Regions from separate parts of the Peribacillus sp. FSL E2-0159 genome, predicted to be linked through region 2. Evidence: riboswitches for the same ligand, from Rfam matches in the RefSeq annotation. Region 2 holds a riboswitch; the other holds the start of a gene.

The links. Region 2 has a riboswitch for lysine ahead of NYE63_RS26535 (amino acid permease). Riboswitches for the same ligand answer to the same signal wherever they lie in the genome.
Region 1: another riboswitch for lysine. It lies ahead of NYE63_RS20540 (aspartate kinase); the one in region 2 lies ahead of NYE63_RS26535 (amino acid permease).

Annotation. Positions count from the first base shown of each region.
Region 1 is NZ_CP152053.1:4,205,110-4,209,627, reverse strand. It holds gene NYE63_RS20555 (electron transfer flavoprotein subunit alpha/FixB family protein) at 1-623, shown strand, start outside; gene trxA (thioredoxin) at 827-1,141, shown strand; gene uvrC (excinuclease ABC subunit UvrC) at 1,249-3,021, shown strand; lysine riboswitch at 3,083-3,259, shown strand; gene NYE63_RS20540 (aspartate kinase) at 3,348-4,518, shown strand, end outside.
Region 2 is NZ_CP152053.1:5,406,410-5,410,927, reverse strand. It holds gene NYE63_RS26540 (alpha-glucosidase) at 1-714, shown strand, start outside; gene NYE63_RS26535 (amino acid permease) at 765-2,216, opposite strand; lysine riboswitch at 2,313-2,496, opposite strand; gene NYE63_RS26530 (LacI family DNA-binding transcriptional regulator) at 2,752-3,714, opposite strand; gene NYE63_RS26525 (zinc ABC transporter substrate-binding protein) at 4,413-4,518, shown strand, end outside.

The DNA of each region.
Region 1 (4,518 bases), 1.2 Mb from region 2:
TTACATCCATTGAAGAAGAAGGCGGAAATATCGTTTTCACCCGCCCGATATATTCCGGTAAAGCATTTGAAAAGAAAATTGTTACAGAAGGCGTGATATTCGCGACAATCCGTCCGAACAATATTGAACCATTAGCAAAAGATGAGTCCCGCTCTGGTGATGTTTCTACATTAAGTGTGGATATTAAGGATTTACGCACAATCATTAAAGATGTTGTTAGAAAAGCTAGTGAAGGGGTCGACCTTTCAGAAGCGAAAGTAGTCATCGCAGGTGGCCGCGGCGTGAAAAGTGAAGATGGTTTTGAACCATTAAAGGAACTGGCACAAGTTCTTGGCGGTGCGGTAGGAGCTTCCCGCGGAGCATGTGATGCAGACTATTGCGATTACTCTTTGCAAATCGGGCAAACGGGTAAAGTCGTAACACCTGACCTTTATATCGCCTGCGGAATTTCCGGTGCGATCCAGCATTTAGCGGGGATGTCCAACTCAAAGGTCATCGTTGCCATCAACAAAGACCCGGAAGCTAACATATTCAATGTGGCTGATTATGGAATCGTCGGAGACCTTTTCGAAGTCGTTCCATTACTTACGGAAGAATTCAAAAAACTTAAAGTTAACGCGTAAGAGAAATAATACAGATGAGGGCAAGACATGCGGCATAAGCCGTTACATGTCTTGCCCCTTTCTTTGGGCGAGGCAAGGGTTTTGGCCTGCATGTTAATTCTTTTTTTGGACATCCTACCACTGAAGCAAAATATTAGCATCGATTCTAACAACAATGATATACTGTCTTTAGTTATTTGAGTAAATTTGAGGAGGAATTATATATGGCTATTGTAAATGCAACTGACCAAACTTTCACAACAGATACTAGCGAAGGTGTCGTTCTTGTAGATTTTTGGGCTCCATGGTGTGGACCTTGTAAAATGATCGCTCCTGTTCTTCAAGAGCTTGATACTGAAATTGGCGATACAGCAAAAATCGTAAAAGTGGATGTAGATGAAAACCAAGAAACAGCTGGAAAATTCGGTGTGATGAGCATCCCGACATTAATCGTCCTTAAAGACGGTGAAGTGGTTGACAAGGTTGTTGGTTTCCAACCTAAAGAAGCACTTGCTGAACTTATTGCAAAACACGCGTAATAAATAGTAAGTTAGCTAAAAAAAGCTTCAAGTCTGCGGACTTGAAGCTTTTTTCGCTATCTTGATATATAATGATTGTAAAAATGGGAGAACAGGAGGCTGAATGCATGAATCAACAAATAAAGAATAAACTTGCCCTTCTTCCCGATCAACCTGGTTGCTATTTAATGAAAGATCGTCAGGGAACGATCATATATGTAGGCAAAGCGAAGGTGTTGAAAAATCGTGTCCGTTCTTATTTTACGGGATCCCATGATGGAAAAACATTTCGGCTCGTGAATGAGATTGAGGATTTCGAATACATCGTCACCTCTTCCAATATCGAGGCTCTTATTTTAGAGTTGAACTTAATCAAAAAACATGACCCAAAATATAATGTCATGCTAAAGGATGATAAGACGTATCCTTTCATCAAGCTGACTGCGGAACGCCACCCACGTTTAATCATTACGCGAAAAGTCAAAAAAGACAAAGGGAAATATTTCGGTCCTTATCCGAATGCTTTTGCAGCTAACGAAACGAAAAAATTGCTCGACCGCATCTATCCCCTAAGAAAATGCAATACTTTACCGGATCGTGTTTGTCTATACTATCACCTTGGCCAGTGCCTGGCCCCATGTGTATATGAAGTAGAGGAACAGGAATATAAAAAAATGGTGGATGATATCAACCGGTTCTTGAACGGCGGGCATACTGAAATAAAAAAAGAACTGACTGAAAAAATGCTGGAGGCATCAGAAGAGCTCGATTTCGAGAGGGCCAAGGAGTTCCGTGACAAGATTGCCCACATCGATATTACGATGGAAAAGCAAAAAATGATGACGACCGATTTCATCGACAGGGATGTATTTGGCTTTGCCTATGATAAAGGCTGGATGTGCGTTCAGGTATTTTTTGTGCGGCAGGGTAAATTAATAGAAAGGGATGTTTCACTTTTTCCGGTCTACGATGAACCCGAACAGGAACTTCTTACATTCCTCGGTCAGTTTTATGAGATTACGAACCACTTTAAACCAAAGGAAATCTTGCTGCCTGAATCAGTGGATGCCGAAATGGCCGAAGGGCTGCTTGGTGTCAAAACGATTCACCCGAAACGGGGAGCGAAAAAAGACATGCTTAAATTGGCGAATAAAAATGCCTCCATCGCCCTTCAGGAAAAATTCTCTTTGATTGAAAGGGATGAAGAAAGAACGATCAATGCGGTGGAAAACCTCGGGAACCAACTGGGTATCTACACCCCGCATCGAATTGAAGCTTTCGATAACTCCAATATCCAGGGAAGTGACCCTGTTTCCGCTTTAGTCGTGTTCATTGATGGGAAGCCGGAAAAAAGGGAGTACCGCAAATATAAGATCAAGACTGTCCAGGGGCCTGATGATTATGAATCGATGCGTGAAGTGGTCAGAAGAAGGTATTCCCGAGTATTGAAAGAAGGACTGCCGCTTCCGGACTTAATCATCATTGATGGCGGAAAGGGACATGTGGAAGCCGTTCGGGATATTCTGGAAAATGAATTGGGCCTTGATATACCACTTTCAGGCCTCATTAAGGATGAAAAGCATAGGACATCGCAATTGATGATCGGAAATCCTCTTGAACTCGTACCTCTTGATTCACGGAGCCAGGAATTTTACCTATTGCAAAGAATTCAGGATGAAGTGCATCGGTTCGCGATAACGTTTCATCGCCAGCTGCGCGGGAAAAATGCGGTTCACTCACAGCTTGATGATATTCCAGGAGTCGGGGAAAAACGAAGGAAGCAATTATTAAGGCATTTTGGATCATTGAAGAAAATCAAAGAGGCAACAGCCGAGGAGATCATGGAAGCTGGCATGCCAAAAGGGGTAGCCGAGGGAATCGTTAGAAAATTACAAGAATAATCTTGCTACCGATAAATCTCTATGCTATGATTAAAAAGAATTTTTAACTAGACAACTTAAAAGTGCTGATAGAGGTGCGGAATTCAAGAGTAAAAACCTGGAGAAGTATGAGCTTCCATGAAAGGTTTTGAAAGGGGATAACGCCGAAGGAAGACAAGACTCATACCTTGTTCTCCTGGTCCGACATTTAATAAATGGCGGATTGTCAGGGTTTATACCCTGGAGAGCTATCTCACTGTGTTTACAGTATTAGATATGTGACCACAGCAATGAGATATTTCTCATTGCTTTTTTTATTGCCTAAAAACTAGAGAGGGTGCATGAGGATGGCATTAATCGTTCAAAAATTCGGCGGAACATCCGTCGGTAGCGTAGAAAAAATCAAAAATGTTGCCAATCGGGTAATCGAGGAAGCGGAGAATGGAAATGAGGTAGTCGTCGTTGTTTCAGCTATGGGGAAAACAACGGATCAATTGGTTTCCATGGCCCGGGATATTTCCGGAACCCCGAGCAAGAGGGAAATGGATATGCTATTGACTACTGGGGAACAGGTAACGATTTCCCTCTTAACGATGGCATTGATTGAAGAAGGATATGAAGCCATTTCGTATACGGGCTGGCAGGCTGGCATGCAAACGGAATCCGTTCATGGGAATGCCCGGATTTTAAACATCGATGCTTCAAGGATCCAAGCTCAGCTTCAGGAGAAGAAAATAGTGGTCGTAGCCGGTTTCCAGGGGAACGATGTAAATGGGGAAATCACTACCTTAGGGCGAGGTGGTTCCGATACGACGGCGGTCGCCATCGCTGCAGCGCTGAATGCGGATAGATGCGATATATATACGGATGTAACGGGTGTTTTCACAACAGACCCACGCTACATAGAAGGCGCGCGAAAACTCCAATCCATTTCTTACGATGAAATGCTGGAACTTGCCAACCTGGGGGCGGGCGTCCTTCATCCAAGGGCAGTCGAATATGCAAAAAATTATCAAATTCCGCTTGAAGTCCGTTCAAGCATGGAGAGAGAATCAGGAACGATCATTGAGGAGGAAGCAACTATGGAAGAAAACTTAATTGTACGAGGCATTGCTTTTGAAGACAGTATTACGAGGGTCACAATATATGGTTTGCCCCAGTCACTTGGTGCACTATCCACAATTTTCACGACACTTGCGAAAAACCGGATTAATGTAGACATCATCATTCAAAGCATGACTGCCGAGGATACGACCAATCTATCTTTTTCCACAAAAAGCGAAGATACAGAAGCGGCCTTGATCGTGCTGGAAAATAATAAAGAACAATTGGGATTCGATCGAGTCGAAACGGAAAGCGGGTTGGCCAAAGTGTCGATCGTCGGTTCTGGTATGGTATCCAACCCAGGAGTGGCTGCCGAGATGTTTGAAGTGATGGCCAATACAGGCATCCAGGTGAAAATGGTCAGCACATCGGAAATTAAAGTTTCGACTGTCGTCAATGAAAAGGAAATGGTGA
Region 2 (4,518 bases):
AGTTTATACTGGAACAACCATGATCAGCCCCGGGTTGTCTCAAGGTTTGGTAACGATGGAAAGTATCGCATTGAAAGCGCAAAGATGCTTGCCGCTTGTCTTCATATGCTTCGAGGGACACCTTATATATATCAAGGGGAAGAGCTGGGCATGACCAATGTTGCATTTGAAAGCATTGATGAATACCGGGATATCGAAACATTGAATTCATATGACGAACTCGTCAATACACATGGCTGGTCAAAAGAGCGGATGATGTCAGCCATCCACGCCCGCAGCAGGGATAATGCGAGGACACCGATTCAGTGGAATGACTCCCGGAACGCAGGATTCACGAAAGGGACTCCTTGGATTAAGGTTAATCCAAATTTCCCCGAGATTAATGCAGAAATAGCCTACAATGATCCGAATTCCATTTTTCATTTTTATAAAAAGCTTATCCAATTACGCAAGGAACATGAAATCGTCGTTTATGGCCGTTTTGAACTGCTTTGGCCAGAAGATGAACGAATATTTGCCTATACGAGATCGTTTGAAGAAGAAAAGCTGTTGGTACTATGCAACTTTAAAGAAGAGCAGGCCTCCTTTACTTTGCCTGAGGAGCTGCATGCTTATTCTGCCACAAGGCTGATCGGCAATTATGATCAGGAGGAAGAAGGAATCTCCAGCAAACCCCTGCGTCCATATGAATGCCGTGTTTATCATTTGAAATGAAAAAAAGGACCTGTTCTTCTCCGATTAGAGAAGAACAGGTCCTTTGCGTATTATTTTGATTTAAGGTCACATTCCTCAAGGGGAATGATTTTCGTTTTATGCTTAATTTTATAGCCGAACCATAGGACGAAAAATAGAATCAAGCCAATGTAGGAAACAAACATTGAATTCCAGTCGATCCCATCGCTGCTAAAAGCTTGGTACCCCTGTCCGATGATAATGATTATACAAAGGACAAGTGCGAATATAGGCCCGAATGGGAAGCCTTTTGCCCGGTATGGTAAAGCATTCATATCGAGGCCTTGAGCTGCGTAGGCTTTGCGGAAACGATAATGGGCAATCGCAATCCCGACCCAGGTGACGAACCCCGCCATGCCTGAAGCGTTCAATAACCAAATATAAACGACGCCATCCCCGAAAAACGAAGCTAAGAATGCAACGCAGCCAACTAAAGAAGTCACGATAAGTGCATTTACGGGTACTCCTCTTTTATCTAACTTGCCAAGGAATTTCGGTGCTTTCCCATCCCGTGCCAAGTCCCATAGCATACGGGTTGAAGCGTACATGCCAGAGTTACCGGCAGAGAGTACGGATGATAAAATGATCGCGTTCATGATGGATGCAGCAAATGCAAGGCCAGCACGTTCAAATACAAGCGTGAATGGACTTACGGCAACATCTTGACTCAATAAACGTGAATCCGTAAACGGAATGATCATTCCAATAACGAAAATTGCAAGAATATAGAACAAGAGGATGCGCCAGAAAACGGATCTGATCGCTTTTGGGATGTTTTTTTCTGGATCTTCACTTTCACCAGCAGTCACTCCAAGCAATTCCGTTCCTTGGAATGAAAAGCCGGCAGCCATGAATACGCCTAGAATCGTGAAGAACCCTCCGTTAAAGGGACCTTCGCCCATTGTGAAATTGGAAAAACCAATTGGGTCATTCCCACCCATGATTCCGAGAATGATCAGAACACCCGTGATCAAGAAAATGACGACTGTCACGACTTTGATCATGGCAAACCAGAATTCTGTTTCCCCGAAACCTTTAACTGACATGTAATTGATAAGAAACATAGTGATTAACGCAATTGCACTCCAGATAAATGAAGGGCTATCCGGGAACCAGAACTTCATAATTAAGACAACGGCTGCCAATTCGGCGGCAATGGTGATTGCCCAGTTATACCAGTAGTTCCAACCAATCGCAAAACCGAAAGACGGATCGACGAATTTGGATGCATAGACACGGAACGAACCGGCCACTGGCATGAACGCTGCCATTTCTGCAAGACTTGTCATTAAGTAATAAACCATGATGCCGATGATCGCGTATGCCACCAAGGCACCGCCGGGACCGGCTGAATGAATGGCACCGCCACTTGCTAAAAATAAACCTGTTCCAATCGTTCCACCTAATGAAATCATCATTAAATGACGCGCTTTCAGGCTCCTTTTCAGTTCAGTAGGGCTTGATGCTGATTGTGAATTTGACAATTGATGTTACACTCCTTTTTATTGGAAGGGAACGAAAAATAAAAAAACAGCAGTCGAAAAAGATCGACGGCTGTTTATAATAAACCCGTTTATCCTTCCGAAGATAGCTCCCCACGCTTTTGAAAAAACGTGACAGTGGTGTTCCTGTTCGGTAACACCGCCAGCAAGAATATACATGGAATATACCCTAACTTCGGCAACTTATCCTTTCAAACGGAGTCTATAATTTTCCAGAATCTCGTCCGTTTTACTTTTATAAGATGCAGCCTCTAACTCATCGGTAAATGAGGAAGTATTCAATTTTCTAAAATCGTTGCGCCAGCTTGTAAGTGACGTCGGACGATTGTACTCATGAAATTCATGCAATCGCTAATAGATTGCTAGCAACTGAGTAAACTTTACTATATCAAAATTATAAAATAACTTCTAGGATATCGCAATGATTATTTTGTGTGGTTATTTTTTCCTAGTTATTGAATGATGGCAGTAAGGAAGAATTCAAATGTCGATATACTAAAATAAAGGATCCTGATAACTAGACGGTCCTCCTTTTAATTAGGGAGTATTCCAGTTTTACATGTTTGACCACTTCAGGATTCTCAAATAAGTCCACTGCCATTTTCCCGATCCATTCCAGCGGTAAGGAAATGGTCGTGATGTCGAGCATTTCACTAAGGCTATCATTATTGAAGCCGAGAATGGCCACATCTTCCGGTACCCTTATACCCGATTTTTTAGCGGTAAGAATGAAGCCTGCCGCCGTGTCATCATTCGTGATGATTATGGCTTCAGGTTTATCTGACATTGAATTCCATTCCTGAAACAATTGTTCACCGTCTTTGATGTGGTAACTGCCTTCAAACAGCCATTCTTTATTGTTTATCAGTTGATGTTTACTCATGATATCGTTAAAGGCCTTTGTACGATGAGAACTATTTCTGCTCTTTTTACGGCCAAGGCTGTATCCAATTTTCTTATATCCTTTAGTAATCACGTACTCAAGGGCACAGGAGAAAGCTGCATAATGATCAATGCTGATGGATGAGAATTCAGCCTGGGCTGTATCTTCACATAAGATGATCGGTCCGTATTTTTGATAATCCAAAAAGACTTTCATTTCCGAAATCCTTGAACAAACGATAATGCCATCGAGCTGCTTCATTTGCAGCATATTCAAAGCCTGGATTTCTTTCTCTCTGTCATAATTTGTTTGAAAGATGACGATATGACAGCCAATTGCATTTGCCTGTTTAGTGATTCCGTTGACGATTGCCCCGTAATATGGATGATTGTTGAAGGGGATGATGATGCCGATAAGATTAGTTTTGCCTTTTGAAAGATGAATGGCGTTGATGTTTCTCGAATAATTCAAACGATCGATGGCTTCTAAAACGCTCTTTCTTTTATCGGGGCTTACATAAGGATGATCATTCAATACACGAGACACTGTTGAGACAGATACACCAGCGCATTGAGCAATTTCTTTAATATTTGTCATGGTATCACCGTTTTTTCTTTTTTTATATTGTACAGTATGAAACCCATTTCAGGGCAAGAGAACCGAATGAGGCTGTTGAAGATTTCTTCAAATAAGGTCTTGTTCTGGTATGGGTTTCATCCTTTAAGATTGGTTTAAATCTTAGAGGAGGAGGGGATCATGATGTTCCAAACTTTAATCACCCTGTTTGTGCTTTGCGGAATCGAATTGGGATTTGCGTACTTGGCAATTTCCTTAAAACAGGAAAAGTGAGTGGCAATGCATTTGGAATGCTGAATGCCTGTAAAGAATTCCACGGCATTACTCGTGAAATCCGCATGTTTACTCGTGAATTTCACGTCTTCCCGCCATAAACATTAAAAAAGCTCCCCAAGTTTATATTCACCATTAAAACTCCACAATATAAATATAACTTCATCGTTACGTTTCATGTACGGGAAGAAGTACTCTCCCTAGAAATGACTGACTGTCTGGAAGCTCCCTAGTAGAGATTCCAGACATTTTTTGCTGTGTGTAAAAGTCATTGGCCTTTTGAAATGTTTGAAAAAATAGTTGCACTTTTTTTATATAGTTGTGTATAGTATAAAATAAGTTGTGTAGAGGAAACTTTTTAGCATTTACGACAATGTAAAAAAATTTACATTTAGTTTTGCACATGGCAAACTATTTTAGAGAGATGAAAAAGGGAGGGAATATGGATGGGTTTTCTAAAATCTATTGGGGGCGTGCTTGCTGCATTGCTGATTTTAACAGGGTGCGGCAATGATACGGCCGAAAAGGATAACGGCAATGGCAAGTTGGACG